Regions from separate parts of the Variovorax sp. GW821-FHT10B04 genome, predicted to be linked through region 4. Evidence: predicted binding sites of a transcription regulator. Region 4 holds the regulator's gene; each other region holds the start of a gene.
What was found. The regulator FNR, encoded in region 4, switches genes on or off when oxygen is low (the NO sensors DNR and NnrR bind a similar motif). The targets are predictions, from matches to a motif close to TTGATNNNNATCAA.

Region 1: AC07PZ_RS17225 (oleate hydratase) is a predicted target of FNR. The motif match lies at 1,956-1,969, and genes of this name have one in related genera.
Region 2: AC07PZ_RS13005 (PHA/PHB synthase family protein) is a predicted target of FNR. The motif match lies at 2,263-2,276, and genes of this name have one in related genera.
Region 3: cydD (thiol reductant ABC exporter subunit CydD) is a predicted target of FNR. The motif match lies at 3,073-3,086, and genes of this name have one in related genera.

What each region holds. Positions count from the first base shown of each region.
Region 1 is NZ_JBWKNQ010000006.1:211,992-219,662, forward strand. Features, by position in the region: gene AC07PZ_RS17210 (AtpZ/AtpI family protein) at 1-41, opposite strand, end outside; gene AC07PZ_RS17215 (F0F1 ATP synthase subunit epsilon) at 38-460, opposite strand; gene atpD (F0F1 ATP synthase subunit beta) at 457-1,902, opposite strand; gene AC07PZ_RS17225 (oleate hydratase) at 2,024-3,613, shown strand; gene AC07PZ_RS17230 (phosphoketolase family protein) at 3,712-6,099, shown strand; gene AC07PZ_RS17235 (LysR family transcriptional regulator) at 6,132-7,097, opposite strand; gene AC07PZ_RS17240 (MFS transporter) at 7,185-7,671, shown strand, end outside.
Region 2 is NZ_JBWKNQ010000004.1:405,110-412,780, forward strand. Features, by position in the region: gene AC07PZ_RS13000 (efflux transporter outer membrane subunit) at 1-421, opposite strand, end outside; gene AC07PZ_RS13005 (PHA/PHB synthase family protein) at 421-2,151, opposite strand; gene AC07PZ_RS13010 (universal stress protein) at 2,402-2,938, shown strand; gene adhP (alcohol dehydrogenase AdhP) at 2,961-3,995, shown strand; gene AC07PZ_RS13020 (response regulator) at 4,089-4,832, shown strand; gene AC07PZ_RS13025 (PAS domain S-box protein) at 4,832-6,853, shown strand; gene AC07PZ_RS13030 (Crp/Fnr family transcriptional regulator) at 6,863-7,615, opposite strand.
Region 3 is NZ_JBWKNQ010000013.1:130,602-138,272, forward strand. Features, by position in the region: gene AC07PZ_RS26310 (amino acid ABC transporter ATP-binding/permease protein) at 1-1,240, opposite strand, end outside; gene cydD (thiol reductant ABC exporter subunit CydD) at 1,237-2,973, opposite strand; gene AC07PZ_RS26320 (NAD(P)H-dependent flavin oxidoreductase) at 3,188-4,150, opposite strand; gene AC07PZ_RS26325 (acyl-CoA dehydrogenase) at 4,183-5,973, opposite strand; gene AC07PZ_RS26330 (electron transfer flavoprotein subunit alpha/FixB family protein) at 6,071-7,003, opposite strand; gene AC07PZ_RS26335 (electron transfer flavoprotein subunit beta/FixA family protein) at 7,131-7,671, opposite strand, start outside.
Region 4 is NZ_JBWKNQ010000012.1:101,734-109,404, reverse strand. Features, by position in the region: gene AC07PZ_RS25170 (DUF2975 domain-containing protein) at 1-471, shown strand, start outside; gene AC07PZ_RS25165 (helix-turn-helix domain-containing protein) at 484-735, shown strand; gene AC07PZ_RS25160 (sulfite exporter TauE/SafE family protein) at 739-1,473, opposite strand; gene hemN (oxygen-independent coproporphyrinogen III oxidase) at 1,482-2,918, opposite strand; gene fnr (fumarate/nitrate reduction transcriptional regulator Fnr) at 3,096-3,812, shown strand; gene AC07PZ_RS25145 (DUF2326 domain-containing protein) at 4,050-5,672, opposite strand; gene AC07PZ_RS25140 (ABC-three component system middle component 7) at 5,665-5,820, opposite strand; gene AC07PZ_RS25135 (ABC-three component system protein) at 5,873-6,649, opposite strand; gene AC07PZ_RS25130 (hypothetical protein) at 7,287-7,574, opposite strand; gene AC07PZ_RS25125 (FixH family protein) at 7,591-7,671, opposite strand, start outside.

The DNA.
Region 1 (7,671 bases), on a different contig from region 4:
TCGCGCAGCAGCGGGTCGTCCTCGTCGGGCTGCTGCGTCATTGGAAGTTCCCGGTGCCGACCGGCCCGTGCGGACGCAGGTGCCGCATCAGCTGGCGCACCGCATTCAGCTGCAGGCGGGCGCTTTCGACATGTTCGATGCGCTGGGCGTCGATGTCGGTACGAAAGCGCTGCAGCACGTCCTGGTCCAGTGTGGCGAGGTCGTCGCCGCAGACGGCTTCGCGCGTGGCGATGGCTATGGACTGGCCGCCCAGCACCGTGAGCACGCCACGGCGAACGGCGCAATAGCGTGGCTTGCCGTCGGCCGCCACCCAGCGCACCACCGACACGGCCAGGCTGGTGAGGAAGTCGGCATGGCCCGGCATCACACCGAAGCTCCCGCTGGCGTCTTCGGCGCGCAGCGAGCGCACCCGGTCGTCGTCGACCACGACGCTCAGCGGTGTCGTGATGCGCAGCCTCATGGTGTTGCCGCCGCAGCGGTCGCGCCGGCGCCGGCCGCCGTCGCACGGGCCGCGGCTTCCTTTTGCCGCGCCTCGTCCAGCGTGCCGACCATGTAGAGCGAGCTCTCGGCCCAGCCGTCGGCTTCGCCGTCCAGGATGCCGCGCACGCCGGCCAGCGTGTCGGCCAGGGCGACGCTGCGCCCCGGTGTGCCCGTGAAGGCCTCGGTCACGGTGAAGGGCTGGGTCAGAAAGCGCTGCAGCCGCCGTGCGCGCTGCACCGTCAGCCGGTCGTCGGCGCCCAGCTCCTCGACGCCGAGCAGCGAGATGATGTCCTGCAGGTCCTTGAAGCGGGCGAGCGCCTCGCGGGCCCGCTCCGCCAGCCGGTAGTGCGCCTCGCCGACAACCAGCGGATCGAGCAGCACCGACGACGACGCGAGCGGATCGATGGCCGGATAGAAGCCCTGCGCCGCCGCTTCGCGCGACAGCATCACGATGCTGTCCATGTGGCTCGAGAGGGTGGTCACCGCCGGATCGGTGAAGTCGTCGGCCGGCACGTAGACCGCCTGGATCGCGGTGACCGATGCGCCCGCGACCGAGGCGATGCGTTCCTGCAGCGCGGCGACCTCGGTGGCCAGCGTGGGCTGGTAGCCGACCCGCGACGGCAGGCGGCCGAGCAGGCTCGACACCTCGCTGCCGGCCTGCACGAAGCGGAACACGTTGTCCATCAGCAGCAGCACGTTCTGGTGCTTGCCGTCGCGGAAGTGCTCCGCGATGGTCAGCGCCGTGAGGGGTACGCGCCAGCGCGCACCCGGCGGCTCGTTCATCTGGCCGTAGACCAGCACCGTGCGCGGCAGCACGCCCGAGCCGCGCATGTCGTTGAGCAGTTCGTGGCCTTCGCGCGAGCGTTCGCCGACCCCGGCGAAGACCGAGATGCCCTGATACTTCTCGACCATGGCGTGGATGAGCTCCATCACCAGCACGGTCTTGCCGACCCCGGCGCCGCCGAACATCGCCGCCTTGCCGCCCTGCGCCAGCGGCGTCAGCAGGTCGATCACCTTGATGCCGGTTTCGAACACCTCGGTGCTCGACGTGCCCTGGTCCAGCGCCGGCGGCAGCCCATGGATGCCGCGGCGCGGCGTGTCGGCCGGCAATGCCGCGCCGCGGTCGCGCACGTTGCCGACCACGTCGAGCAGCCGGCCCAGCACCGCGTCGCCGACCGGGATCGCGATCGACTCGCCGGTGGCGCGCACCGCCGTGTGGCGGGCCAGCCCGGCCGTGGCCTGCAGCGCGATCGTGCGCACGGTGGTGGTGTCGAGATGGCCGTGCACCTCGAGCAGCAGCGCCTCGGGCCGGTCCCACAGCACCTCGATGGCGGTGTGGATCGGCGGCAGCGACGCGCCCTCGAAGCGCACGTCGACCACCGCGCCGCGCACGGCCACGACGCTGCCGGGGAGCGCTGTCACGAGAGGTGTCCTGGATGCATCGGTCGATCATCGGGCGGCCCGATGGCGCAGGCTTGATCTGCGTCAACCCACGGGCCGGGAGCGATGGCGCGGCGCCGATGCGGGGTCGCAGAATGGGCCGATGTCCAAACCCGACCTCAGCGCCGTCAAGGCCCATCTCATCGGCGGAGGCATTGCCTCGCTGGCCGCCGCCGCCATCCTCATCCGTGACGGCGACCTGCTCGGCCGCAACATCACCATCTACGAAGAGCTCGACCGATTGGGCGGCAGCCTCGACGGCGCGGGCGACGCGCGCAACGGCTACATGGTGCGCGGCGGCCGGATGATCGAGAGCAAGTACCTGTGCACCTACGACCTGTTCTCGTCGGTGCCGACGCTCGACGGCAAGCAGACGGTCACGCAGGAGATCTTCGAGTGGAACGAGATCATCAAGACCGGCTCGAAGTCGCGGCTGGTGCGCGCGGGCCACAAGATCGACGCGCCCGAATTCGGCCTGAGCGAGAAGCACATCCTCACCATCGAGAAGCTGGCGATCGAGCCCGAAGCGCTGTTCGGCGACAGCCGCATCTCGGATCACTTCGACGATGCCTTCTTCCGCACCAACTTCTGGTTCATGTGGTGCACGACCTTCGCGTTCCAGCCATGGCACAGCGCAGTCGAGCTCAAGCGCTACCTGCTGCGCTTCACCCACATGGTGGCCGGCTTCAACGAGCTGCGCGGGATCATGCGCACGGTCTACAACCAGTACGACTCGCTGGTGCTGCCGCTGCGCAAGTGGCTGGACGAGCGCGGCGTGGTCTTCGAACTCGGCACGCGCGTGACCGACGTGGTGTTCATGCCGCGGGGCGACAGGACCGCGGTCACGGCCATCGACGTGCAGAAGGCAGGGCAGGGCGCACGCATCGAGGTCGCCCCGCAGGACGTCGTGATCGCGACGCTCGGCTCGATGACCGAGGGCGCGTCGATCGGCGGCATGGACGCGGCGCCGACGCTCAACGACAAGCGCGAGGGCGGTGCCTGGACGCTGTGGGAGACGATCGCCGCCGGCCGCCCCGAACTCGGTCGGCCGCAGGCCTTCACCGAGCATGTCGACGAGTCGAAGTGGGTGTCCTTCACCACGACGCTGGGCGACCCGGCGCTGTTCACGCTGGTGCGCGACTTCACGGGCAACGTGCCGGGTGAAGGCGGGCTCATCACCTTCACCGATTCGAACTGGCTCATGTCGATCGTGCTGCCGCACCAGCCGCACTTCATCGGCCAGCCGGCGGACGTGCAGGTCTTCTGGGGCTACGGCCTTGCGATGGACAAGCCCGGCAACTTCGTGGCGAAGCCGATGGCCGAATGCACCGGCCGCGAGCTGATGACGGAGCTGCTCGGGCACCTGGGCGCGGGCGATCGCACCGACGTCATCCTGGCGCAATCGATCTGCCTGCCGTGCCTCATGCCCTTCATCACCAGCCAGTTCCTGCGCCGCACGCGAGGCGACCGGCCGGCGGTGCACCCGGAAGGCCACCTCAACTTCGCGGTCATCGGGCAGTTCTGCGAGCAGCCGGACGACGTGGTGTTCACGGTGGAGTATTCGATCCGCTCGGCGATGACGGCGGTCTATGGACTGCTCGGCATCGACCGGCAGCCGCCCGCGGTGTTCAAGGGCCAGTTCGACCCGCGCAATCTCTACAAGGCCTTCCGCGCGTTGCACGACATCGGCTGAGCGGGACGGCTGCGGAGGGCATCGTCCTTTTCCTTGATCCGCGTCAAGCGTCCGGCGGGGCCGGCTTCCACACTGGAAGCCTTCACTGGAGTCTGACCATGCCCGCTTCGATCGCCGCGCCCGCCCAGCCCGGAATCCCCGCCGAATTCACGCTGCTCGACGCCTGGTGGCGCGCGGCCAACTACCTGTCCGTCGGCCAGGTCTACCTGATGGACAACCCGCTGCTGCGGGAGCCGCTGGCGCTTGCGCACATCAAGCCGCGGCTGCTGGGGCACTGGGGAACCACGCCCGGCCTGAACTTCATCTATGCCCACATGAACCGCGTCATCAAGGCGCGCGGTGTCGATGCGATCTTCATCGCCGGCCCGGGCCATGGCGGCCCTGGCGTGGTGGCGAACACCTGGCTCGAGGGCACCTACAGCGAGGTCTATCCGAACGTGCCGCAGGATGCCGAAGGCATCCAGAAGCTGTTCAAGCAGTTCTCGTTTCCCGGCGGCATTCCGAGCCATGTGTCGCCCGAGACGCCGGGTTCGATCCATGAAGGCGGCGAACTCGGCTATTCGCTGCTGCATGCGCACGGTGCGGTGTTCGACAACCCCGACCTGGTCGCCTGCTGCGTGATCGGCGACGGCGAGGCCGAGACCGGTGCGCTGGCGGCGAGCTGGCATTCGAACAAGTTCCTGAACCCGGCGCGCGATGGCGCGGTGCTGCCGATCCTGCATCTCAACGGCTACAAGATCGCCGGGCCGACGGTGCTCGCGCGCATCGGCGACGAGCAGCTGACGCAACTGCTGCGCGGCAACGGCTACGAGCCGCATTTCGTCTCGGGCCATGAGCCCGGCGCGATGCATCAGGCGATGGCGGCGGCGCTCGACAGCGCCTTCGACGTGATCCATGCGATCCAGCTCGAAGCGCGGCTGGACGGCTTCGGCAAGCGGCACCGCTGGCCGATGATCGTGCTGCGCTCGCCCAAGGGCTGGACCGGCCCCGGCGTGGTCGATGGCGTGCAGGTCGAAGGCACCTTCCGCGCGCACCAGGTGCCGCTGACCGGCTTTGCCGACAACCCGGCGCACATCGCGCTGCTCGAATCGTGGATGCGCAGCTACCGGCCGGAGGAGCTCTTCGATGCGGACGGACGCCTGCGTGCCGACATCGCCGCACAGGCGCCGGAGCCCGCGCGCCGCATGAGCGCCAATCCGCATGCCAACGGCGGCCTGCTGCTGAAGGACCTGCGGTTGCCCGACTACCGCGACTATGCCGTCGCGGTCGCCGCACCGGGCAGAACGCTGGCCGAGGCGACCCGCGTGACGGGCTCGTTCCTGCGCGACGTGATGCGCCTGAACGAGCCGGCGCAGAACTTCCGCGTCTTCGGGCCGGACGAGACGGTGTCGAACCGGCTGGGCGCGTTGTTCGACGTGACCACCCGCACCTCCACCGCCGAGATCGAGCCGGGCGACGACCACGTGGGCGCCGATGGCCGGGTGATGGAAGTGCTCAGCGAGCATCTGTGCCAGGGCTGGCTCGAAGGCTACCTGCTGACCGGGCGGCACGGCTTCTTCTCGTGCTACGAGGCCTTCATCCACATCATCGACTCGATGTTCAACCAGCATGCGAAGTGGCTGAAGGTGACGCGCAAGCTGCCGTGGCGGCGCCCCATCGCGTCGTTGAACTACCTGCTGACCAGCCACGTCTGGCAGCAGGACCACAACGGCTTCAGCCACCAGGACCCGGGCTTCATCGACCATGTCGTCAACAAGAAGGCCGAGGTGGTGCGCGTGTACCTGCCGCCGGACGCGAACACGCTGCTGTCGGTGGTCGATCACTGCCTGCGCAGCCGGAACTACGTGAACGTCATCGTCTCTGGCAAGGCGCCCGAGGTGCAGTGGCTCGACATCGATGCCGCCGCGCGGCATTGCGAGAGCGGCCTGGGCATCTGGCGCTGGGCCGGCAACGACGAGGGCGTGAAGCCCGACGTGGTCATGGCCTGTGCCGGCGACGTGCCTACGCTCGAAACGATGGCCGCGGTCGACTTCCTGCGCCAGCATGTGCCCGAGATGAAGGTCCGCGTGGTCAACGTGGTCGACCTGATGGCGCTGCAGTCGCCCACCAGCCATCCGCACGGTGTCGAGGACGCGGTGTTCGACTCGATCTTCACGACCGACGTGCCGGTGATCTTCGCCTTCCATGGCTATCCGGCGCTGATCCACCGGCTGGCGTACAAGCGCGCCAACCACGGCAACTTCCATGTGCACGGCTACCGCGAAGAGGGCACGACCACCACGCCTTTCGACATGACGGTGCTGAACGAGCTCGACCGCTTCCACCTGGCGGCCGACGCGATCGACCGCGTGCCGCGGCTGCGCGATCGGCTCGGCCACGTGCAGCAGGACCTGCGCGACCGGCTGCTCGCGCACCGCGCCTACGTCGGTGTGCATGGCATCGACATGCCGGAGATCGCCGGCTGGAAATGGCCGGGGCCGGTTTGAAGGGCAGGCCGCCGCATCGAGGCTGAGCGATCTCAGACCACGCCCTTGCGCGCCCCCTTCGTCAGCGACACCACCGTGGGTGCGACCCAGTGCGGATCGTTGAGGAGGCGTTGAAAGGCTTCGCGCAGCCAGCGATGCGCCGGGTCGGCGCCGTGCCGCGGGTGCCACGCCATCCGCATGGGTTCTCTCTGGACGGCGAGCGGCAGGTCGAACACCGCCAGTCCCAGTGAAGGCGCCATGGCGCGCGCGGTGCGCTCGGGCGCGCAGGCGACCAGCTCGGTGCGCGAAGCGGCGATGAGCGCGGAGAAGGTGCTGGGCACGAGCAGCGCCACCTGCCGCTGCAGGCCCGACGCTGCCAGGGCGACGTCCACCGCCGAGACCTCGCCGGGGCGCGGCGTGACGTCCACGTGGCGCGCCGCGGCGAAGCGCTCCACCGCGGTCACCTTGGACGACGCGCTTTGCAGCAGCGCATGCCCGCTGTGCACGGCGCCGACGAGCGCCTGTTGCGACAGGACCAGGGCTTCGGTCTCGGGATCCACCGCGCGGAAGCTGCCCACGTCCAGGTCGATGCGGCCGTCGCGCAGCGCGCTGGGATCGTGATGGGTCTCGGGCAGGAACTGCAGGCTCGCGAGCGGCATGTCGGTCCCCAGCGCGAGCGACAGGCCGGCCCCGAAGACCACGGCGATGCCTTCGGGCGCGCGAACCACGAAGCGCCGCCGCACGGCGGCCAGGCCCTGCGCATCGGCCGGCGCGCGCAGCACCTGGGCCTGCGCCAGCAACTGGCGCACCGGCTCGACCAGCGCCAGCGCGCGCGGCGTGGGCACCAGCTTGCGGCCGGCCCGCACGAGGATCGGATCGCCGAAGGTCTCGCGGATGCGCGCCAGCGTGTGGCTCATGGCGGGCGTGCTCAGGTGCATGCGCTCGGCTGCCTGCGTCACGCTGCCGGTGGCAAGAAGGGCATCCAGCGCGGTCAACAGATTGAGATCGTATGTGTTCACGAAATGAAACTGTGGATTGAATAAATTGCACTGTACGGAATTCCCCGCTTTGCCGACACTGCGCCGCTCCAACAGAAATCCGACTCCATGAAGACACCACGCGACGCTGCGCACCGGATCCCGTTCGCCATGCTCATGCTGATCCTTGTGCTCGCCGCACTCGACCAGACCATCCTGTCGACCGCACTGCCCGTGATGGCGCGCGAACTGCCCGGCCACTGGCCGCTGGCATGGGTCTTCTCCGCCTACCTGATGGTGGCGACGGTGGTCATCGCCGTGTATGGCCGGCTGGCCGATCTGATGGGCCGCAAGCCGATGCTGCTGCTGGCGATCGGCCTCTTCCTCATGGGCTCGCTGGCCTGCGGTGCCAGCCAGGACCTGCGCCAGCTCGTTCTCGCCCGCGCGCTGCAGGGGGCGGGCGGCGGCGGGCTGATGACGCTGACCATGCTCAGCGTGGCGGACTGGTTTCCGCCCGAGCAGCGCGGCCGCTATCAGGGACTGCTCGGCGCCGCCTATGGCCTGGCGACGATGTTCGGTCCGCTGGTCGGAGGCACGCTGGTGGAGCACCTGTCAT
Region 2 (7,671 bases), on a different contig from region 4:
CGCCGACCTCGTAGTCGCCGCCGACCACGGTGTGCCCGGTAACGTTGAGGTCGCCAGGGACGCGTGAGCGCGCGCCGCTCGCGCTGAGGCCGATGGTGGGCAGCAGGTCGGCGCGCTGGATGCCATAGGCCGCACGCGCCTCGTCGGCATGCAGGACCATCAGGCGCAGGTCGCGGTTGTGGTCGAGCGCGAGCGCGATCAGCGCCTGCAGTTGCGGATCGGCGAAATAGTCGCGCCAGGCGGTCGATGCGGCCGAGCCGGCACCATCGGGCGCCGCCTCGTCGGTGGCGCCGTATGCGGCGGGCACCGGCAGCGCCGGTGCCACGTAGGCCGGCGCCATGCTGGCGCAGCCCGCCATGGCAAGCGCCAGCACGAGCGCCGATGCCGATCCGATGGCCGCACCGGATGTCGAGGCGCGCATCATTTCTCCAGCACGTAGCACCCCGGCGCCGCGCCCAGAACGGGGAAGCCCTTGCCGGCAGCGCCCATGGACGGTGGCCGCGCCAACGCGGCGGAACGCGCCTGCAGCCAGGCATGCCAGGCCGGCCACCAGGAGCCCTCGACCGTCGGCGCCGCGGCCCGCCATGCGTCCGGCGCGACGGCGGCTCCGCCGGCCGGCCGGTCGTCCACCTGGTAGGAGCGATGGGGATGGCCAGGCTCGCTCACGATGCCCGCGTTGTGGCCGCCGCTGGTCAACACGAAGCGGATGTCCGACACCAGCTCGTGATGCAGCTTGTAGACCGAATGCCAAGGCGCGACATGGTCGGTGACGGTGCCGACCATGAAGACCGGCAGCACGATGTCGCTCAGCGCGATCGGACGGCCGTCCACGAGATAGCGGCCTTCGGCGAGGTCGTTGCCCAGGAACAGCCTGCGCAGGTACTGCGAATGCATCCGCGCCGGCATGCGCGTCGCGTCGGCGTTCCATGCCATGAGGTCGTTCATCGGTGCCCGTTCGCCGAGCAGGTACGCATGGACGACGCGCGACCAGATCAGCTCGTCGGGCCGAAGCATGGCGAAGGCGCCGGCCATCTGTGCGCCGCTCAGATAGCCGGCGCGTGCCATCTCGGCCTCGAGCACGCTGACCTGGGCCTCGTCGATGAACAGCCCCAGCTCGCCGGGTTCGGTGAAGTCGGTCTGCGCGGCGAGCAGCGTCATCGATGCGAGCCGCGTGTCGCCGTCGCGCGCCATGGCGGCCGCTGCGATGGCCAGGAGCGTGCCGCCCAGGCAATAGCCCGCGGCATGCACCTGGCGCTTCGGGACGATCGCGTTCACTGCCGCGAGGGCGGCGAAGACGCCGAGCTGGAGGTAGTCGTCCATGCCCAGGTCGCGGTCGCCCTCGTCCGGGTTCTTCCACGAGATGCAGAACACGGTGTGGCCCTGCGCCACCAGGTAGCCGATCAGCGAGTTCTGCGGCGACAGGTCGAGGATGTAGTACTTCATGATCCAGGCCGGCACGATCAGCACGGGCTCGGGATGCACCTTGTCCGTGGTCGGCTCGTACTGGATCAGCTCGATCAGGCGATTGCGCAGCACCACCTTGCCGGGCGTGAGCGCCACGTCCTTCCCGGGGACGAAGGCCTGCGTTCCCGGCGGCGCGGCGCCGGCCGCCGCCTGCTGCAGGTCTTCCAGCGCGTTGCGCATGCCGCGCGCGAGGTTGGCGCCGCCCTGCGCGGCGGTGCGCGACAGCACCACCGGATTGGTCGCGAACTGGTTGACCGGCGACAGCATGTCGAGCCACTGGCGAGCGCCGAACGAGACCAGCTCCGCGTGATGCTTCTCGACGCCCCAGACGCCGTGCGCAGCCGCGTCCCACCAACGCTCGCTCGATGTGAACGCCTGCTGCATGAGGTTGAAGGGCCACAGCGACCATTCCGGCGCCGCGAAGCGCGGATCGGCCGAATGCGCCGAGGCGCCCGCCGCCGCACCGACGCCGGCCGCAGCCCACTGAAGCGCGTCATCCGTGGCGAGAGCGGCGAGGTCCAGCATCTTGCCGGGCGATGCGGCCAGATGCAGCGCCCAGTCGGCCGCGGCGAGAAAGGCAGAAGCGCCGGAGAGCGCGGACGTCGCTTGCGCCATCGCCGCGTGCAACGGCGGGTCGATGCGTTCCGCGGCACCGGGCAGGGAGGGAGTCGTCGAAGCAGTCGGCATGGCGGCGTGGAGGTCAGGGTTGCGGAGGCGACCTGCGGGCGGACAGGGCCGCACGGTGGAGCGTCGCTCGCGGGTGCCGAAGCAATGTAAGAAGCGCCACCCGCCAGGCGCTTGATGCAGATCAACCCATTCGGCATCGGCGCCGCTCGGCGCACCGGCAACGGCATCGGCCAACGGCTTGACGCACGTCAAGGCCACGGCCCGGTCGGCCTTCACATACTGGCCGCATCCCTCACATCAAGGAATGCACATGTACCAGCGAATTCTTGTGCCGGTCGACGGCAGCACGACATCGAATCGCGGCCTGCAGGAGGCCATCCGCCTCGCGGCGCTGACCGGCGGCCGGATCCGCCTGCTCCACGTGGTCGACGAACTGTCCTTCGCGCTCGCGATGAACGGCTACGTCGGCTATGCCGGCAACTGGATGGAAGACCTGCAGAAGGATGGCGCGCGCGTCCTGGCCGACGCGCTGGCCGAAGTGACGGCGGCCGGCATCGCGGTCGACACCGTGCAGCACGACAACTTCGAGGGCTCGGTGCATGAAGTGATCACGGCCGAGGCCATCGACTGGCCCGCCGATCTGATCGTGCTGGGCACGCACGGCCGGCGCGGCGTCGGCCGGCTGGTGCTGGGCAGCAGCGCCGAGAACGTGCTGCGCTACGCCACGGTGCCGGTGCTGCTGGTGCGCGCGCCGGAAGCGGCCAAGGCCGCAGCGAGCGCCGCCGTCGACGAAGCCGCCGCACCGCTGCGCGTGAGCCTGCCCACCGGCGCGCTGTCGATCGAATGACCCTCGACACCAGGAGCACGCCATGCAGACCATGAAAGCCGCCGTCGTCCATACCTTCGGCCAACCGCTGCAGATCGAGGAGGTTCCGGTCCCCGAGGTTCAGCCCGGGCAGGTCCTGGTCAAGGTGATCGCCTCGGGCGTGTGCCACACCGACCTGCATGCCGCCGACGGCGACTGGCCGGTCAAGCCCAGCCTGCCCTTCATCCCGGGCCATGAGGGCGTGGGCTACGTCGCAGCGGTCGGTGCGGGCGTTCGGCTCGTGAAGGAAGGCGACCGCGTCGGCGTGCCCTGGCTGCACACCGCCTGCGGCCATTGCGAGCACTGCATCACCGGCTGGGAGACGCTGTGCGACGGCCAGCAGATGACCGGCTACACCGTGAACGGCGGCTACGCCGAATACGTGCTGGCCGACCCCGGCTACGTCGGCCAGTTGCCGGACAACGTCGGCTTCTCGGAGATCGCGCCGGTGCTGTGCGCGGGCGTGACGGTCTACAAGGGCCTGAAGGTGCTCGACTGCAAGCCCGGCGACTGGGTCGCCATATCGGGCATCGGCGGGCTCGGCCACCTGGCCGTGCAGTACGCGCGGGCCATGGGCTTCCATGTGATCGCCGTGGACATCGACGACACCAAGCTCGCGCTCGCCACCCGGCTCGGCGCCGAGATGGTGATCAACGCGGCGCGACAGGACCCGGTGCTGGAAGTGCAGCGCAGCCTGCGCGGCGCGCACGGCGTGCTGGTGACCGCCGTGTCGCGTCCGGCGTTCGCGCAGGCGCTGGGCATGCTGCACAAGCGCGGCACGATGTCGCTGGTCGGCCTGCCGCCGGGCGACTTCGCACTGCCGATCTTCGACGTGGTGCTCAACGCCAAGACCGTGCGCGGCTCGATCGTCGGCACGCGCAAGGACCTGCAGGAGGCGCTGGCCTTCGCCGGCGAAGGCAAGGTGCACACGATCTATGCGGAAGACCGCATCGACAACATCAACGCCGTGCTCGACCGCATGCGCCAGGGCGCGATCGAAGGCCGCATCGTGATGCGCATGACCGACGACGCGCTGTAGCCGGCAGGTGCCGGACGCCCGGGACGGGCCGCTCCGGGCCACTCCGGGCCACTCATCGTCACAATCGTCTCGAGCTGCGGCTAACATGCCGCAGTGACTTCTCCTACCCATCTCGCCGTTCTGGACGACGAAGCAGACATCACGCTGCTGCTGGCCAACTACCTCCAGATGCATGGTTTCCGGGTCAGCCAGCTGCATTCGGGCCGCGCGCTCATGGACCTGATGGCGCGCGACGCGCCGGCGCTGGTGCTGCTCGACCTCGGGCTGCCTGGCGAGGACGGCTTCGAGATCGCACGCAAGCTGCGCGAGCACTGGCATTGCGGGCTGATCATCGTGACCGGCCGCGGCGATGCGGTCGACAAGGTGGTCGGCCTGGAGGTCGGTGCCGACGACTACGTGACCAAGCCTTTCGAATTGCGCGAACTGCTGGCACGCGTGAAGGCGGTGCTGCGCCGGACCGCGCCGCCGTCCGCCACGACCGGCCCGGCGCCATCGCAGCCGCCCGGCGCCGTCGCACCCACGCGGCTGCGTTTCGAAGGCTGGCTGCTCGACACCGGCGCGCGGCGGCTGCTCGACGCGAACGGCCATGAAGTGGCGCTGACCACCGGCGAATTCGACCTGCTCTGCGTGCTGGCCGAATGTCCCGGCCGGGTGCTGTCGCGCGACTTCCTGCTCGAGCGCACGCGTGGCCGCGATGCCGGCCCGTTCGACCGGACGATCGACGTGCAGGTCGGCCGGCTGCGCCGCAAGCTCGAGGCCGGCACGGACGCCCAGGCGCTGATCAAGTCGGTCCGCGGCGCCGGCTACCTGTTCGCACCGCGCGTCGAGGCGGCCTGATGGAACGCATCCCGCTCGGGCCGGGCTTCGACGACGGCAAGGTCTTTCGGTCGGTCTTCGCGGCCTACCCGGACGCGCTGCTGTTGGTCGACCAGCAAGGGTTGATCGTGCTGGCCAACCCGGCCGCGCTCGACCTGCTCGGCTACACCGGCGACGAACTGATCGGGCTCGACGTCGAACAGCTGGTGCCCGACGCCGTGCGCCCGCGCCATGCGACCTACCGCCACGGCTACGCCAAGGCGCCGCGCGCGCGCCCGATGGGCCGGCAACTCGACCTCACGGCCAGGCGGCGCGACGGCAGCGAAGTGATGGTCGAGATCGCGCTGAGCCCGCTGCACAAGGACGGCCTGCCCTACGTGGTGGCCGCGATCCGCGGCATCGACGGCTATCCGCGCGTCCAGGCGGCGCTGAAGCGGGCGCGCTATGCCGAGCACCTGGCCCATTTCGGCCGGCTGATGGTCGACGCGTCCGACTCCCATGCGCTGCTGCTGCAGGTGCCGGCCATCGTGACCGATGCGCTCGAGGTCGACACGGCCGTCATCCTGATGCTGGAACCGAACGGACTGGCCTTCCGCATCACGGCCGGCACCGGGCTGCCGCCGGGCACGGCGATCGGCGACCTGGTCGCCGGCGACATGGAGCGGCTCTCCCGCGGCGTGGTCGCCGAAGGCAGGTCGAAGGTGATCCGCGACCTGGCCGAAGAGAGCGGCATCGTCGTGCCGATCTCCGACCGCGGCCGGGTCATCGGCACGCTGACCGTCGGCGCCCGCGCCGCCGAGCGCTTCGGCGACGACGAGGAGCGCTTTCTCGATTCGCTGTCGAGCATGCTGGCCACGCTGCTGCAACGCGAGAAGAGCGAAGAGGCATTGCGCCATTCGCAGCGCCTGGAAAGCGTCGGCCAGCTCACCGGCGGCATCGCGCACGACTTCAACAACCTGCTCACCGTCATCTCGGGCAACCTGCAGGTGCTGGAAGACGTGCCGGGCTGCGCGGACGATCCGTCGATCCGGCCGCTGATCGCGTCGGCGATGCGCGCCACCCGCCGCGGTGCGGAACTCACCGGCAAGCTGCTGGCCTTCTCGCGCCGCCAGGTGCTGCAGCCGGCGGTGATCGACGCCCGCGCGCTGCTCGAATCGCTGACCGACATGCTGCGCCGCACGCTCGACCAGCGCATCGCGATCCATGTGGAAGCCGAAGACGCGCTGTGCATGGCCGACCCGGTGCAGCTCGAATCGGCGCTCCTGAACATCGCCATCAACGCACGCGACGCGATGCCCCAGGGCGGCACGCTGTCCTTTGCCTGCCGCATCGTGGCCGCGTTGCCGCCACCGCTCACGCTGGACGAGCCCGAGCGCGCCGGGCAGGCCTATGTCGCGATCTCGGTCGCGGACACCGGCGAAGGCATGTCGGAAGCGGTCAAGGCGCGTGCCTTCGAACCCTTCTTCACCACCAAGGACGCGGGCCGCGGAACCGGCCTCGGCCTGGCCACGGTGTATGGCTTTGCAAGGCAGTCGCACGGTGCCCTGGGCCTGCAGAGCGCGATCGGCATCGGGACGACGCTGACGCTGTACCTGCCGCTGGTGCGGGACGAGGCCCTGGACGACGACGCCGCTGCGGCCACGTCGTCCGGCCCGCTCTCGACGCCGGCCGGCCTGCCACCGGGGCTGCGTGTGCTGGTGGTCGAGGACGATGCGGAAGTCCGCGGCATCGTGCAGAAGTTCCTGGTCTCGATGGGTTGCGAAGCACGGTTCTGTGCCACCGCGGAAGAGGCGCTGCCGGTGCTGGCTTCGGACGTACCGCTCGGCCTGCTGCTCACCGACATCGCGCTCGGCGCCGGCCTGCGCGGCACCGAGCTCGCCGACGCAGCGAAGAAGCTCCGGCCCGGACTGCCGGTGCTGCTGATGTCGGGCTTTTCCACCGACCTGCTCGGCACACCGGGCGCCTGGGAGCTGCTGCGCAAGCCCTACACCCGGGCCGAGCTCGAGTCGGCCATCCGCAAGGTGCTGCGCACCGCGCAGTGAGTCGATGCGTCAGTGAAGCGTGCCGGCCGGCGCCGCCGCCGCCGAGGCGCGCTGCATGAAGGCGGTGAGCGCGCCGACCTCGGGGATGTGGATGTCGCGCCGGCACTTTTCCGGAAAGCGGATGACGTCGCTGCGGGCCATGCGCGACAGTGCGCGGCTCACCGTCTCGAGCGTCATGCCCAGGTAGTTGCCGATTTCGGCGCGGGTCATGCGCAGCATGATCTTGTCGGCCCGCAGTCCGCGCTGCGCCACGTTGTCCGCCCAGTAGCGCAGGAAGCCGGCCACCCGTGCGTCCGCGGGCAGCGTGCACAGCGACAGCATCGAGTCGTGGTCGCGCGCGAGTTCGCGGCTCATGGCCTGGTGCAGCGCCGCCAGCACCGCGGGCTTCGCGATGCAGGCCTGCAGCAGCGCGTCGTAGCGGATCGCCCAGACCTCGCCGGTGTCCATCGCCACCGCGTCGCAGCCGTACTGGCCGCCGGCGATGCCGTCCAGGCCGAGCCAGTCGCCGCGGAAGTGCAAACCGACGACCTGCTCGCGGCCTTCTTCGGACATGTTGACGAGCTTGAAGAAACCCGAGTTCACGACATACAGGTGGACGAAGCGCTGGCCCGCCTGGCAGACCGTGTCGCCCGCATGCACCACGTGGCGCTGGATCGGCAGGCTGTCCTCCAGCAGCTTCAGCATGCCGGCGATGCGTTGGGGCGCGGACGGCGGAACCGATGCCGGGGCCGATGCGGAGGTGGGTGCGAAGGTGGAGGTCATGTGGCGGGCTCTCGGTGCGTCTGGTATGGATGCAAGCGTAGGAGCCGCGTGCAACA
Region 3 (7,671 bases), on a different contig from region 4:
GCACGCTCGACCGGCCTGTGCGCGGCGCGAGTTCACCGGCGATCACGGCCAACAGCGTCGACTTGCCGGCACCGCTCGGGCCGACCAGCGCCACGCGCTCGCCGGATTCGACCAGCAGCGACACGCCGTGCAACGCCGGCGCACGGCTGCCCGGATGGGTCGCGACGACGTCGACGAGGCGCAGCACCGAAGCGTCGTTCGCGGCCACCGGCAACGATGGTGCGGCGTCTTCCGCCGCCAGACGGGGTGCGAGCCGGCGCGCGGCCAGCCAGGTGCGGCCCGCATCGAGCGCGCCGCGGCGCAGTGCGGCAAAGGGCTCGACGGCCGTGAGCGACACCAGCAGCGCGAGCGCAGCCGCCGGCGCACCGATCGCGCCTCGGCCCGCCAAGGCCGCGACCGCGAGCAGCACGGCGACCAGCGTCAGCGTGCCGGCGACGCCATAGGCCGCACCGGTGTCGGCCTCGAGACGGTTCAGTGCAAGGTCGGCGCGTGCGAGATGCCGGTCGGCCACGGCGAGCGCTTCGCGCTGGGCGTCGATCCGTCCGGCCATGACCAGCTCGGTCTGGCCCGACACGAGGTCGACCGCGCGGGCCCGCAGCGTCTCGATCGCCTGGCCGCGCTTCACCGCGGCCGGCGCGGCGCGCTGTGCCGCCATCAACGCGATGCCCCAGCCTGCGCCAACCAGCCACAGCGCCAGCAATGCGCCGGCCCAGGCATTCATGAACCCGAGCACCAGGCCGGCGAACAGCGCCGCACCCAGGGCGGCGCCAGCCGGCACCAGCATGCGCAGGTACAGCGATTCGAGCGCGTCGATGTCGGCCGTGAGCCGGAACAGCAGGCGAGCCGGCCGTGCCAGCAATTGGCGCGCCGCATCGGGCCGCGCCCAGCCGCGGAACAGGCGGGTGCGCAGGTCGGCCAGCGCAGCGAAGGTGGCGTCGTGCGTGACCAGCCGTTCGCCGTAGCGCGACAGCGTGCGGCCCATCGCCAGCAGCCGGATGCCGGCCGAAGGCATGAACACGTCGAAGCCGAGCGCCGTGGCGGCCTGCAGTCCGGCCAGCGCGGTCGCGGTGATGAACCAGCCCGACAGGCCGAGCAGCGCCATGCCCATGAGCACGGTCAGCGCCGCCATCGCCGCGCCGAGCGCCAGCCGGCGCGGTTGCGTGGCCAGGAAGGGCCGCAGCAGCGGTTGCAGATCGCGCCAGCGGCGCCGCGCGGCAGAAGATGAGCGAACGGTGTTCATGCGGCCTCCCTGGCGTCGCCGAGCGAGGCAGCGAGGCCGGTCGATCCGGCCGATGAGGTCGGTGCGGCATCCAGGCGGATCACGCGGTCCATGCGCGCCGCGAGCACCGGGTCATGGGTCGCCACGATCAGCGTCTTGCCGCGTGCGAGCGCGAGCAGCGCGTCGCTCACGCGTGCAGCGGTCTCCGCGTCGAGGTGGGCCGTCGGCTCGTCGACCAGCAGCAGGTCGGCATCGGCCTGCGCTGCGGCGCGCGCCAGCGCAAGCCGTACCGCCTCGCCGCCGGACAGGCCGGCCGCGCCCTCGCCCAGCGCGATGCCGGGCCTTGCCTGCGCCACGCCGTCGAGCGCCGCGAAGCGCACGGCTTGCTGCACGGCCGCGGCGTCGATGCCGGGCCGGCCGAGTGCGACGTTGGCCAGCACCGAGCCGGCAAAGACGTGCGGACGCTGGCCCATCCAGCCGATGCGCTGGCGCAGGCCGCGCACGCTGGCGTCGGTCAGCGGCGCGCCGCCGATCGCGATCTCGCCCTGCCCGGCTGCGCTCAGGCCGGCGATCAGGCTCAGCAGCGCGGTCTTGCCGCAGCCGCTCGGCCCCATCAGCGCGACATGCTCCCCGGCAGCGACGTCGAACTGCGCGCCATCGAACAGCGCAGGCTCGCCGGCATGCGCGAAGTGCAGCCCACGGATGCGGATCGCGGGCGGCGCTTCGGGCTGCTGCACGGCCACTGCGTCGGCCGCTGCATCGGCCGCTGCGCCAGGCAACGGTTCTCCGCCCTGCGCCAGGCTGGCGAGCGCTTCGAGTGCAGCCTCGCCCGACGCGCGGTCGTGCCACACGGCCGACAGCTCGCGCAGCGGCTCGAAGAAGGCCGGTGCGAGGAGCAGCACGAACAACCCCTCGCCCAGCGACAACCGATGGCCCCAGGCGCCGAACGGCAGCGTGCCCAGCAGATGGAAGCCCACGTAAGCGGCCACCATCGCCACGCCCAGCGCAGAGAACAGTTCCAGCACGGCGGACGACAGGAACGCGATGCGCAGCACGGCCATCGTGCGCCGGCGCAGCGACTGCGCCGCATCGCCGAGCCGCTCGGCCGTGGCGTCGACCGCGCCCAATGCGCGCAGCGTGGCCAGGCCGCGCAGCCGGTCGAGCAGGAAGGCGTTCATGCCCCCCATCTCGACCATCTGCGCTTCGCTCGCCGCCTTGGCGCGCCAGCCGACGATCGCCATGAACACCGGAATCAACGGTGCCGCGACCAGCAGCACCAGCGCCGCCACCCACGAGAACCAGGCCACCACCGGCAGGATGACCAGCGGCACCGCCATCGCGCGCCAGCGGGTCGGTGCGTAGCGCACGAGATAAGGCACGATGGCCTCGGCCTGTTCGGCGATCACGCTGGCGGCCTGGCCCGATGCGGGGCGGCCGCGGTCCAGCGGCGACCGCGCCGCGAGCGACGCGGCGGCCTGCGCACGCAGTGCCGACAGCCCTTCGCGGGCCTGCGCGAAGACCTTGCGCGTACCCCAGCGCTCAGCCGCTGCGCGCAGCAGGCCGAGCAGCAGCACACCCGCCGCCGGCCCGATGGCATCGGGCAGTCCGCCGCCCTGCCCCAGCCGTTGCACAGCCACGGCCAGCAGCGCAGCCTGCGGAATCCAGAGCAGCGCGGCCGCGCCCAGCACACGGCTGCCGACGCCCGGACGGGCCAGCGATCGCAGGGCGGCATTCGACGACGTGGAGGGCTTCATCTTTCATTCCCGAATTTTCAGTATTTACTGAATATTCGCAATGATAGGGAAAACCACGAGCCTTGACGATGGACAAAGTGTCCATCGCCTTCACTTCGATTGCGTCAAATCAAGGCACCACGAAAAAGGTCCACGGCACCGAACGGCATCGTGGACCTGGGGAGGCCTGGACTGGCGGGCAGCGCATGCCGCACCGCCAGATCGGCGTCTCGAATCAGAGCGCCAGCCGCTCGCGAGCCGCCTTGTATTCGCGCTTGAGCTTGTCGACGAAGGCCGCCGTCGTCGTCACCTCGGTGATCGCGCCGATGCCCTGGCCCGAGCCCCAGATGTCCTTCCACGCCTTGGCCTTGGCGCCATCGCCGGTACCGAAGTTCATCGTCTTCAGGTCGCCTTCGGGCAGGTTCGCCGGGTCCATGCCGGCGGCGACGATGCTCGGCGCCAGGTAGTTGCCGTGCACGCCGGTGAACAGGTTCGAGTAGACGATGTCGTCGGAATTGCCGTCGACGATCGCCTGCTTGTACGCCTGGCTGGCACGCGCCTCTTCGGTCGCGATGAAGGCGGTGCCGATGTACGCGAAGTCGGCGCCCATCGCCTGCGCCGCCAGCACGGCCGCGCCGCTGGCGATCGAGCCCGACAGCGCCACCGGGCCGTCGAACCACTGGCGGATTTCCTGGATCAGCGCGAACGGGCTCTTCACGCCGGCATGGCCGCCGGCGCCGGCCGCCACCGCGATCAGGCCGTCGGCGCCCTTCTCGATCGCCTTCTTCGCGAAGGTGTTGCTGATGATGTCGTGCAGCGTCACGCCGCCGTAGCTGTGCACGGCGTCGTTGACGTCGGTGCGCGCGCCCAGCGAGGTGATGACGATCGGCACCTTGTACTTCACGACCATCTCCATGTCGTGGTCGAGCCGGTCATTGCTCTTGTGCACGATCTGGTTGATGGCGAAGGGCGCAGCCGGCTTGTCCGGGTTGGCCTTGTTGTAGGCGGCCAGCTCCTCCGTGATCTCGGCGAGCCAGTCTTCGAGCTGCGCCGCAGGGCGCGCGTTGAGCGCCGGCATGGAGCCGACGACGCCGGCCTTGCACTGGGCGATCACCAGTTGCGGGTTGCTGATGATGAACAGCGGCGAGCCGATGATCGGCAGCGGCAGGTTCGCGAGCACGGGAGGAAGCTTGGACATGGATTTGCCTCGGGGAGTGTTGTTGTCGAGATTCAGAACGCGTCGAGCGCGAGTGCCGTGACGCTGTCGGCGCCGTCGACGATGCTGTCGCGGATGCCGGGCGCCTTGTTCAGGATGTGCTCGGCGTAGAAGCGTGCGGTCGCGACCTTGGCCAGCATGAAGTCGGTGTCGAAGCTGCGCGACGCCAGTTCCTGCGCCACGATCAGCGAGCGCGCGAGCTGCCAGCCCGCCACCAGATTGCCGGCCAGCATCAGGTAGGGCACGCTGCCCGCGAACACCGCGTTCGGCGATGCCTTGGTCTGGCCGGCGACGAAGTCGACGACGTCGAGGAAGGCTTCGCGCGCCGCCTTCAGCCGCTTGTGCACCGCAGCCGCGGCGGGGCTGTCGAGCTTCGCGAGTTCGGCTTCGGTCGTCTCGATCTGCGCGGCGATGGCCTTGGCGGTCTGGCCGCCGTCGCGCGCGGTCTTGCGGCCGACCAGGTCGTTGGCCTGGATCGCGGTCGTGCCTTCGTAGATCGTGAGGATCTTCGCGTCGCGGTAGTACTGCGCCGCGCCGGTTTCCTCGATGAAGCCCATGCCGCCGTGCACCTGCACGCCGAGCGACGTCACTTCGAGGCTCATCTCGGTGCTGTAACCCTTGACCAGCGGCACCATGAATTCGTAGAAGGCCGCGTTCTGCTTGCGCGCATCGGCATCCGGATGGTGGTGCGCGGCGTCGTAGGCGGCTGCCGCCACGCTGGCCATGGCGCGGCAGCCTTCGGTGTAGGCGCGCATCGTCATCAGCATGCGCTTGACGTCGGGGTGATGGATGATCGGCGCGCTGGTGTTCATCGAGCCGTCGACCGGGCGGCTCTGCACGCGGTCCTTGGCATAGGCCACGGCATGCTGGTAGGCCCGTTCGGCGATCGCGATACCCTGCATGCCCACCGCATAGCGGGCCGAGTTCATCATGATGAACATGTACTCGAGGCCGCGGTTCTCCTGGCCGACGAGATAGCCGACGGCGCCACCGTGATCGCCGTACTGCAGCACCGCGGTCGGCGAGGCCTTGATGCCCATCTTGTGCTCGATGCTCACGCAGTGCACGTCGTTGCGCGCGCCGAGCGAGCCGTCCTTCTCGACCATGAACTTCGGTACCACGAACAGGCTGATGCCCTTCACGCCCTCAGGCGCGCCGGTCACCCGTGCCAGCACGAGGTGCACGATGTTCTCGGCCATGTCGTGTTCGCCGTAGGTGATGAAGATCTTCGTGCCGAAGACCTTGTACGTGCCGTCGGGCTGTGGCTCGGCGCGGCTGCGCACCAGCGCGAGGTCGCTGCCGGCCTGCGGCTCGGTGAGGTTCATGGTGCCGGTCCACTGGCCGCTCACCAGTTTCTCGAGATACACCGCCTTGAGCTCGTCGGAGCCGGCCGTGAGCAGCGCCTCGATCGCGCCGTCGCTCAGCAGCGGGCACAGTGCGAAGCTCATGTTGGCCGAGTTGAGCATCTCGCCGCAGGCCGCGCCGATGGTCTTGGGCAAGCCCTGGCCGCCGAAGTCCGCCGGATGCTGCAGCCCCTGCCAGCCACCCGCGGCGTACTGTGCGAAGGCTTCCTTGAAGCCCTCGGTGGTGGTCACCACGCCGTCCTTGAACGACGAAGGTTCGCGGTCGCCCGCGACGTTCAGCGGCGCGACCACGTCCTGATTGAAGCGCGCGCATTCTTCCAGCACGGCCTGCGCGGTCTCGAGGCCGGCGTCTTCCAGGCCCGGCATCTTCGCGACCTGCGCGATGTTCGCGAGGTGCTCGATGTCGAACAGCATGTCCTTGAGCGGGGCGATGTAACTCATGTCTCAGTCTCCACGTGCAGCATCTGCTGCAGATACGAAAAGGGCATCGCGAACGATGCCCTGGACCTTCTTCAGGTGATGTGTGCTCCGCGCGTTCTTACAGGGCCTTGACCAGCTCCGGCACGGCGACGAACAGGTCGGCGACCAGCCCGTAGTCGGCCACCGAGAAGATCGGCGCTTCTTCGTCCTTGTTGATCGCCACGATCACCTTGGAGTCCTTCATGCCGGCCAGATGCTGGATCGCACCCGAGATGCCCGCGGCGATGTAGAGCTGCGGCGCGACGATCTTGCCGGTCTGGCCCACTTGCCAGTCATTCGGCGCGTAGCCCGCGTCCACCGCTGCGCGCGATGCGCCCAGGCCGGCGTTGAGCTTGTCGGCCAGCGGTGCCATCACTTCCTGGAACTTCTCGGCGCTGCCCAGCGCGCGGCCGCCCGAGACGATGATCTTCGCGGCGGTCAGTTCGGGGCGTGCGCTCTTCGTGACTTCGCGTCCGACGAAGCTCGACTTGCCCGAATCGGCCACGCCTTCGGCGGTTTCGACCGAGGCGCTGCCGCCGGTCGCAGCGGCGGCGTCGAAGCCGGTCGTGCGCACGGTGATGACCTTGGTCGCGTCGCTGCTCTGCACGGTCGCGATGGCGTTGCCGGCGTAGATCGGGCGCTCGAAGGTGTCCGGGCTGTCGACCTTGGTGATGTCGCTGATCTGGGCGACGTCCAGCTTGGCGGCCACGCGCGGCGCGACGTTCTTGCCGTTGGCGGTCGAGGGGAACAGGATGTGGCTGTAGTTCGAGGCGATCGCGAGCACCTGGGCTGCGACGTTCTCGGCCAGGTTGTCGGCCAGGCTCGGGCTGTCTGCCACGATGACCTTGGCGACGCCGGCGATCTGCGCGGCGGCCTTGCCGGCTTCAGCGGCGTTGGCGCCGGCCACGAGCACGTGGACGTCGCCACCGCAGGCGAGTGCGGCGGTCACGGTGTTGAGGGTGGCCGGCTTGATGCTGGCGTGGTCGTGTTCGGCAATGACGAGTGCGGTCATAAATGAATCTCCGATGAGAGCTCTATCTGTTCCAGGAACACCGCGGAACCGGCTTGGCCGGGCCGCTGGTGTTGCCCCCTGTCAGGGGGTTGGCGAAGCGACACGAAGTGCGCGAAGCCTGGGGGTCTTAAATAACTTTGGCTTCGTTCTTGAGCTTGTCGACAAGGGCGGCAACGTCGGCCACCTTGACGCCGGCACCGCGCTTCGGCGGTTCCGAGACCTTTAGGGTCTTCAGGCGCGGCTTGACGTCCACGCCGAGGTCCTCGGGCTTGAAGGTGTCGAGCTGCTTCTTCTTGGCCTTCATGATGTTGGGCAGCGTGACGTAGCGCGGCTCGTTCAGGCGCAGGTCGGTCGTGATGACCGCGGGCAGCGTGAGCGTGAGGGTCTCGGCGCCGCCGTCGACTTCACGTGCGACGGTGACCTTGTCGCCGGCCACTTCGACCTTCGAGGCGAAAGTGGCTTGCGGCAGGTCGGCCAGCGCAGCCAGCATCTGGCCGGTCTGGTTGGCGTCGTCGTCGATGGCCTGCTTGCCCAGGATGATCAGCTGGGGCTGTTCCTTCTCGACCAGCGCCTTCAGCAGCTTGGCGACGGCCAGCGGCTGCAGCTCTTCGGTGGTTTCGACCAGAATGCCGCGGTCGGCACCGATGGCCATGGCCGTGCGCAGGGTT
Region 4 (7,671 bases):
CTCGTCATGCCGGTGCTGGTGCCGCTCTACTGGGCCTGGGCGCCCACCGACAGCCTGCTGGCCCTCGCGAACCTCGGCATCGGCGACATCCGGAGCCCGCTGCATGACGGGCAACGCGCCATCGGCGCGCTGGTCAGCGCCGTGCCCGTCCTGCTCATGTCATGGACCTTGTGGCGGGCGCGCGAATGCCTGGCCGACCTGGCGCAGGGCCAGGCCTTCACGGCGCATGCCGCGCGCTGCATGCGCCGCCTGGCCGTGCTGATCGCCTGCACGGCCCTGGCCGCCTTCGCCGCGGTGCCCTTGCTGTCGGTCTCGCTGACCTGGGAGAACGCCGTGGGCGCGCGTGCGGTGGTCGTCGGAGGCGGCGTCGCACACGCCCTCGTGCTGCTGTGCGCGATGGTGCTGTGGCTGATGAGCGGCGTACTCCGGCAAGGCCAGTTGCTGGCCGAAGAAAATGCCGCGTTTCTCTAGCCGAGGCCCGCGATGACGATCGTCGTCCAGCTCGACGTGATGCTCGCGCGCCGCAAGGTCCGCTCGAAGGACCTGGCCGAGCACGTCGGCATCACCGAAGCCAACATGTCGCTGCTCAAGCAGGGCAAGGTCAAGGGCGTGCGCTTCGACACGCTCGAGAAGATCTGCAACTACCTCCAGTGCCAGCCTGGCGACCTGCTCGTGTACGAGGCCCCTTCCGAGCCGGGCGTCCAGCCGCGCTCAACACTCGGCGCCCCGCAGTGAAGTTCAGGCGCACCACAGCGCGACCTGCCGCCACACATCCATCCAGATCGCCTGCAGCGCAACGCCCGCCAGCAACGCACCGGCGATGCGCGTGCCCCAGGCCTGGCGCGCGACGTCGAGCCGCCAGCGCAGGCGCTGCCAGAGCCACGGCGCCGCCACCAGCGACACGGAGGTGCCCGCAGCGAACGCCGCCATGACGACGGCGCCCTGCCAGGGTCCATTGCCCAGCGAAGCCAGCATCAGTGCCGAATAGAGCAGACCGCAGGGCATCGCCAGCCAGAGCACGCCGGCGGCGAACACGCCGCGCAGCGAGCCGGCCAAAGGGCGCAGCCATTCGCCGACCCGACGACCGACCTGATGCGCCCACAAGGGCTGTCGCCCCATGATCGCCAGCACCGCGCCCCAGGCGAACACGAAGACGTGCAGCAGCACCCACAGCGGACGCAGTGCCGCCACATGCGCACTGGCGAACCCCAGGCCCTGCACCGTCGCCGCGGCCATGGCACCGCCGGCCGCATAGCCGAGCATCCGGCCTGCGTGCAGCGCCATGGTGGCCGCACCGTTCCCGGGAACGGCCATGGCCGCCGGCGACGCCAGCGTGGTCGCGATGCCGCCGCCGGGCAGACGCGCACGTGCGAGCCGCACTGCGCCCGCGCAGGCCGCGCCGCACATCGCGACGCAGTGCGGGCCGCCGGCCAGGCCCATCAGCAGTGCGGTGCCGGCCAGCGCGGTCTGCATCGCGCGCCCTAGATGATTCGCGAGAAGCGCGTGCGGTTGCGATCGGCCTGCAGGTAGCGGTCAAACACCATCGCGATGCCGCGCACGAAGAACCAGCCGGTGGCAGTGACCTGCACGCCGCGCGCATCCAGCACGACCAGGCCCGTCGCCTCCAGCGGTGCGAGTGCCGCCAGCTCGGCTTCGAAGTAGCGCCGGAAATCGATCAGGTGCGCGAGTTCGATCGACTCGAAGTCGACCCGGCCCTGGCACATCAGCGCCATGATCACCGAGCGCCGCAGCACGTCGTCGCGCGACAGCGCCAGGCCGCGCACCACCGGCAGGCGGCCCTGGCCGATCAGGTCGTAGTACTCCTCCAGCGTCTTCGCGTTCTGGCTGTAGGTCGCACCGACACGGCCGATCGCCGACACGCCGAGCGCCACCAGGTCGCAGTCCGGCTGCGTGCTGTAGCCCTGGAAGTTGCGGTGCAGCCGTCCTTGGCGCTTGGCGATCGCGAGCGGGTCGTCGGGCAGCGCGAAATGGTCCATGCCGATGTAGACATAGCCGGCCGCCGTGAGCGCCGCGATCGAGCGCGACAGCATCTCGATCTTCGTCGCCGCGTCGGGCAGCTCGTCGCCATGGATGCGCCGCTGCGGCTTGAAGCGCTCGGGCAGGTGCGCATAGGCATAGAGCGCGATGCGATCGGGGCGCAGCGTGCAGATCTGCGCCAGCGTCTGGTCGAAGGACGCGGCGTTCTGCCGCGGCAGGCCGTAGATCAGGTCGACGTTGAGCGAGCCGAAGCCGAGCCGGCGCGCGGCGGCGACCAGGTCGAACACCTGCTGCGCGGGCTGGATGCGGTGCACCGCCTTCTGCACGGCCGGGTCGAAGTCCTGCACACCGAAGCTGAGCCGGTTGAAGCCCAGCGACGCCAGTTCGGCGAGCCGCTTCTGGTCGATGGTGCGCGGGTCGACCTCGACCGCGTACTCGCCGCCCGGCACCAGCGTGAAGGCCGCGCGCAGCATGGCCATCAAGCGCCGCAGTGCAGCGTCGTCGAGAAAGGTCGGCGTGCCGCCGCCCAGGTGCAGCTGGCTGACGACGGCGCCTCGGCCAAGCTGTGCCACCTGCAGTGCGATCTCGCGCTCCAGGTGGTCGAGGTACTCGTCGGCGCGCTCGTGGTGCCGCGTCACGATCTTGTTGCAGGCGCAGAAATAGCAGAGCGATTCGCAGAACGGGATGTGGACGTACAACGACAGCGGCATCGCACCGCCGCGTGCGCCGGCCGCGCGCTGCCGCAGCGCCTGCCCGTAGTCGTCGGCGCCAAAGGCCTCGACGAAGCGGTCCGCCGTCGGATAGGACGTGTAGCGTGGCCCGGCCACATCGAAGCGGCGCAGGGTGTCGGGCGTCAGGACCGGCGTCGCGGTGATGGCGGTGGAAGCAGAAACGGCAGAAGTGCCAGAAGCGCCAGCCATGGGCGCAGCGGGATCGGCAAGGACGGAAATCGGCATGCAGGCACTGTGCCGCCAACGGCCGCCCTCTCCCTTGACGTGGATCAATCCGCCTGCGGGACCGCCTGCCGACAATCCGGCAAAAGGGACTCACACCGACCGCGCTGCCGAGACAGGCGGCCGGCCGACACCGCCTGCGCCATGACACCCGAAACCATCAAGATCGCCTGTTCCAACTGCAACCTTCGCGAGCTGTGCATGCCCGTCGGGCTGAACGCCTCGGAGCTCGAGCGCATCGACGAGATCGTCGCGACCCGGCGCAAGGTCAAGCGGCGCGAGGCGCTGTTCCACAACGGCGAACGCTTCACGTCGCTGTTCGCGATCCGCACGGGCGTCTTCAAGACCCGCGTGACGACCGAGGACGGCCGCGACCAGGTCACCGGCTTCCAGATGGCGGGCGAGATCATCGGGCTGGACGGCATCGTGAACGACCGCCACACCTGCGACGCCGTCGCGCTCGAAGACGCCGAAGTCTGCGTGATGCCGTTCGAGCGCATCGAGGAGCTGTCGCGCGAGGTGACGGCGCTGCAGCGCCACGTGCACCAGATCATGAGCCGCGAGATCGTGCGCGAGCATGGCGTGATGCTGCTGCTGGGCAGCATGCGTGCCGAGGAACGCTTGGCGGCCTTCCTGCTGAACCTGGTGCAGCGCCTGCATGCGCGCGGCTTCTCGGCGTCCGAACTCGTGCTGCGGATGACGCGCGAAGAGATCGGCAGTTATCTCGGGCTCAAGCTTGAGACGGTGAGCCGCACGCTGTCGAAGTTCGTCGAGGACGGGATTGCGGAGGTGCAGCAAAGACACGTGCGGATCGTGGATGCGGAGGCGCTGCGGCGTCTTGTGAATTCGCCGGCTTGTTGAGGGGGGTGGGCTGAGCGGGCTAATGCGCTGCTTTGCAGCGGTCGCTGACGATCGCTCTGCCGTGTGGGCTGTCAGCAATGTGCCCAAAGCCGAAATTGATCGGGTGGTAGCAGAAGGCTGTCTGGAGTCGCTGGCTTTTTGGCGAGCCAGCGGCCGCTGCTAAGTCAGTGCGACATGCTCACGTCAGCCGACGCGATGCTCGGCAAACGGAAGACCCAACCAGCGCCCGAAAAGCGACTACTTTCGAGTGCGCCAATCCTTGGTGTACAGCAGGTCGTCGTGAGCGAGTTTCAAGACTGTGAAGCGCTTTAACAGCTGCTCCACTTCCGGCCCAAACTTCTTCGCCTCATCGAACGACAGAAAAATCTGCTTCGACTGCATGGCTGCCAGGATGCGCAAAATGCGCGCCGTCGCTGGCACCTCGATGTTCTTGTAGATGACCGAGTCGTGAAGCGCCATCGGCAACTTGGTGAGCGACAGCATCGCCAGGTCAAACCCCACCAGGCCTGCGAAGGACTTGCCAGTGCCGGTGTCGTCTGGTGAGGTGAAGAGATAAGACCCAGCATTCCTAATGCGGAGTTCTGAGGCGACCCGCGACGGGCCGTAGACCACCTTGTTGAACGACCTGAGCTTGCCGTTCACTTGGCTTTCGATGGCCAAGAAGATTCCTGCATAGATGTCTTCTAGGCGATCGTTTGAGCCTTTGACAGCAGCGTCGATGTTGACCTTGCTCTCGAAGTGATAGTTTTCGGCGGCTGCCTTGTCGACGGCGCCTTTCAGTTCGAAAACGCGATTGAACACGTCGTCAGGCAGGCCCTTCGACTGCAGCGATGCCTGGATCGCAGCATCCACTTGAGCCAGCTCAGACGCTGCTGCGCGCTCTTCCTCGACAGTGGCAGCCAGCTCATCCTTCAATTCCTTCTTGACGATGCTGCCAATTTTCTGGTGGAAGGCCTCAACCTGTTCGAGGCGCTGCACGTCAACCGTCGGGAAGAAGTCGGCGACGAGCGCAATATTGGCCGCAAGGCGCGGTGTGATGCCCGAGATCTCCCGCTCAAGGCGGCGGACCTTGGTCTGAAGTTCGATGCGATGGCTACCAAGCTCAAGCTTGCGCTGCTGCTTCTTCTGCAAGTCTTGGTCGAACAGCGACTCATAGACATTGAGGGCGCCGCTGAACCCGTTCTTCAACTGCTCAATCTGAGCTTGGTTGGACTCGATTGACCGGGTGTTCTCTAGGTACTGGGGCTTGGTGATCTTCGGGATGATGCTCGCAGTCATGGAGTCGCTGATGAGCTTCTTGCGGTTCTTCAGACCGTCCAAAGTCTTGCGCTCTAGTGCCACATCAGGGCTGCGGCCAAATAGGTCAACCAGGCGGGTGATGGCCGCCGCGACTGGTTCCTTGTCTGCGCCCACGAACGGGTGGCTTGGGTTCAGCCCGCCTTTCTTCCAAATGCGCGAAAACGGATTCACGATGGACCGGAACGTGCCCTCCAGCTCGTCCAGCCCGTACAAGCGCTTCAGCAGCCTGTTGTACTCGTCGATTCCAAGCTCGCGCTGTGCCTCATACTCTTCATTGCACTCATGCACTAGGTCAGGGCTATCGGTCGCGCGTGAAAAGCACATCCGCTCGGAACCGAACTCGAACGAAAAGTCGTAGCGATGCGGCCCAAGCTCACGGATGGCCCCCGCATCGTCCTTCTCTGCGAAGGTCGAGCCTCCGAATACGAAGTCGATGACCATGAGAACCGTGGATTTGCCAATGGAGTTCTTGGCGTCATCGTCTCCAAGGATGACGTTCAAGCCAGGGCGGAATTTAATCGGTGAATGACTGAAGTGAACGCAGCGGATTTCTTTAAGCATAGCTAATCGAGCCTGTCTCTACTTCAATGGTCAGCATGCCGAGTACGAACAACACATCCAGCGCATGCAGGAACTCCGTCGCATCCTGAAAGACGCCGTGAGTTCGGCGGTAGACGTCCTGCACGGTCTCACCCTGCGATTTGCCCATCAAGACCTTCCGCATCTTGAACAGTGTCGACTCTTCAAGTCGTGTGAACTTGCTAGGGACCAACATCGAAGACCTCACAGTTCTGGACGAAGAAGGACGTCAGCACCTTTGCGGCTAGAAGTGGCCTGCCAGTTCGAGCGCTGATCCACTGCGCTACGAAGTTGAAGACCGCGTCCTTGTTGTCAGGGTTTTGCTGCTGCATCGCCAAGTAGTAGGTGTTGATCTGGCTCTGCAGCAAGCGCACGGCTACTTGGTCACTCTGCTCCAACATGCGGATCTGGTCCCGGATGCGAACATAGAAAGTGACGGCATTGGTCTTGATCTCATGCCTTTGCAGAGGGCTCATCCCCGTACGTAGCTTCTTGTCCACGGTCGTGGCGTCGAAGCTAGCTGGAGGGATGTCTAGCTCGATGCTGCTCAGTGAAGTAATGCTGTCCAGGATTGCGTACACCTCTTCCTGAATCTTGTAGTCGGCCACCGTTGCGTTGGCGCGCGCCTCAACGAGAAAGCCGTCCTTGATTTTTCTAAGCTTGTCCATCTCATCCAGCTTGAAGTCCTTGTCGTACTTCGTGTGGCAGGAGGGGCAAAGCGCAATGACATTCTCGAGCGCATTGATAGCTTGAGGAACGGCGCGGCCAATAAGAGCCGTGACTTGGGACGGGGTCGGATTCAGCGGGTAGATATGAGCCACTTCGTAGCCTTTGTTCAACCTGCTTGAGCCCGGCTTGCGAAAAAGAATTGACTTCGAGCACAGCGGGCAGCACCCGGAGGTCTCTGCGTACAGGATGCTGTGCTCGTTCTCGCCGTAGTCTGTTCTTGCCGCCGCCATTTGAGGACCTTGCTGCGATAACAGAGCCGCAAGACCGGATTGCCGCAGGCTCGTTCGCTGGTAGCGAATCGTAACAAAGCCCCTTGGTGGGGTTCGACCTAGGAAGGCTTCATGGGTTGCGAATGACGTCGAATCGCAACGTCAATATCTCCGCGTGCAGGCTCACATGTCTCTGACTAGCGACTTGCGACTAGCACTTGTAGAACTGTGGCAACAGGTGGCGCCCACGCAAAAAGGGGCTAGCGACCTGCGCCGCTGATCCCAAAGCTGTGCCACCAAGAAGGCCCAGCAACTGCTCGGTTGAAGAGGGCGATCAGGCGTCTTGCGATGGTAAGACCGAGGCAGCCAACTCCTGACGCCTCAGTTCGCAGGCCGGTAGGTCGGCGGGCCGAACTGAGGCCTGACATGACGCCGCGAACAACAACTGCGGAGGATGGCGCCTACGTCCAGCGGCTGGGCTGCGCCCATTTTGCGCATCTGCGTGCCGTCATCGAAGACCTGTCCCCCACGCGGCCGCACAGCGCTACCTGGCCGTAGACACGCCGGCCAGCTGAGACGACTGCTGCTCTTGGCGAGAGCAGTCCCCCAGTCCCAAACCGCGAACGACCGCGATCAGTCTAAAGCAGCTGTAGCCAAGCTAACCGTCATCAACCTTAGCACTCTGAAGCCCGCCCTCACCTCCCACCGCATTCACCTCCCGCCGCGACATAGCTAGCAACGCCGTCATCGCACTCGACCCCATCGCCAGCACCCAGAACACAAAAAAGCTCGCCGTGTAGAGCCCCTGGCGCGACAGCGGCAGCGGTTCGCCGCGCCAATGCACGTCGCTCGGGTCGACCAAGGCGAACACCAGCATCTCGACCACGCAGGCCAGCAGGAACGAAGGCCAGAGGATCCAGGCCAGGCGGCGGATTCGGCGTTTCATGGCACCGCGTCGGGGTTCAGCGCCGGAGCAACGGCAGGTCGTTGCCCGGCGTCGCCGCGTGGTTGCGGCCGGTCTGTGCGGGCAGCAAGGTCTTGCC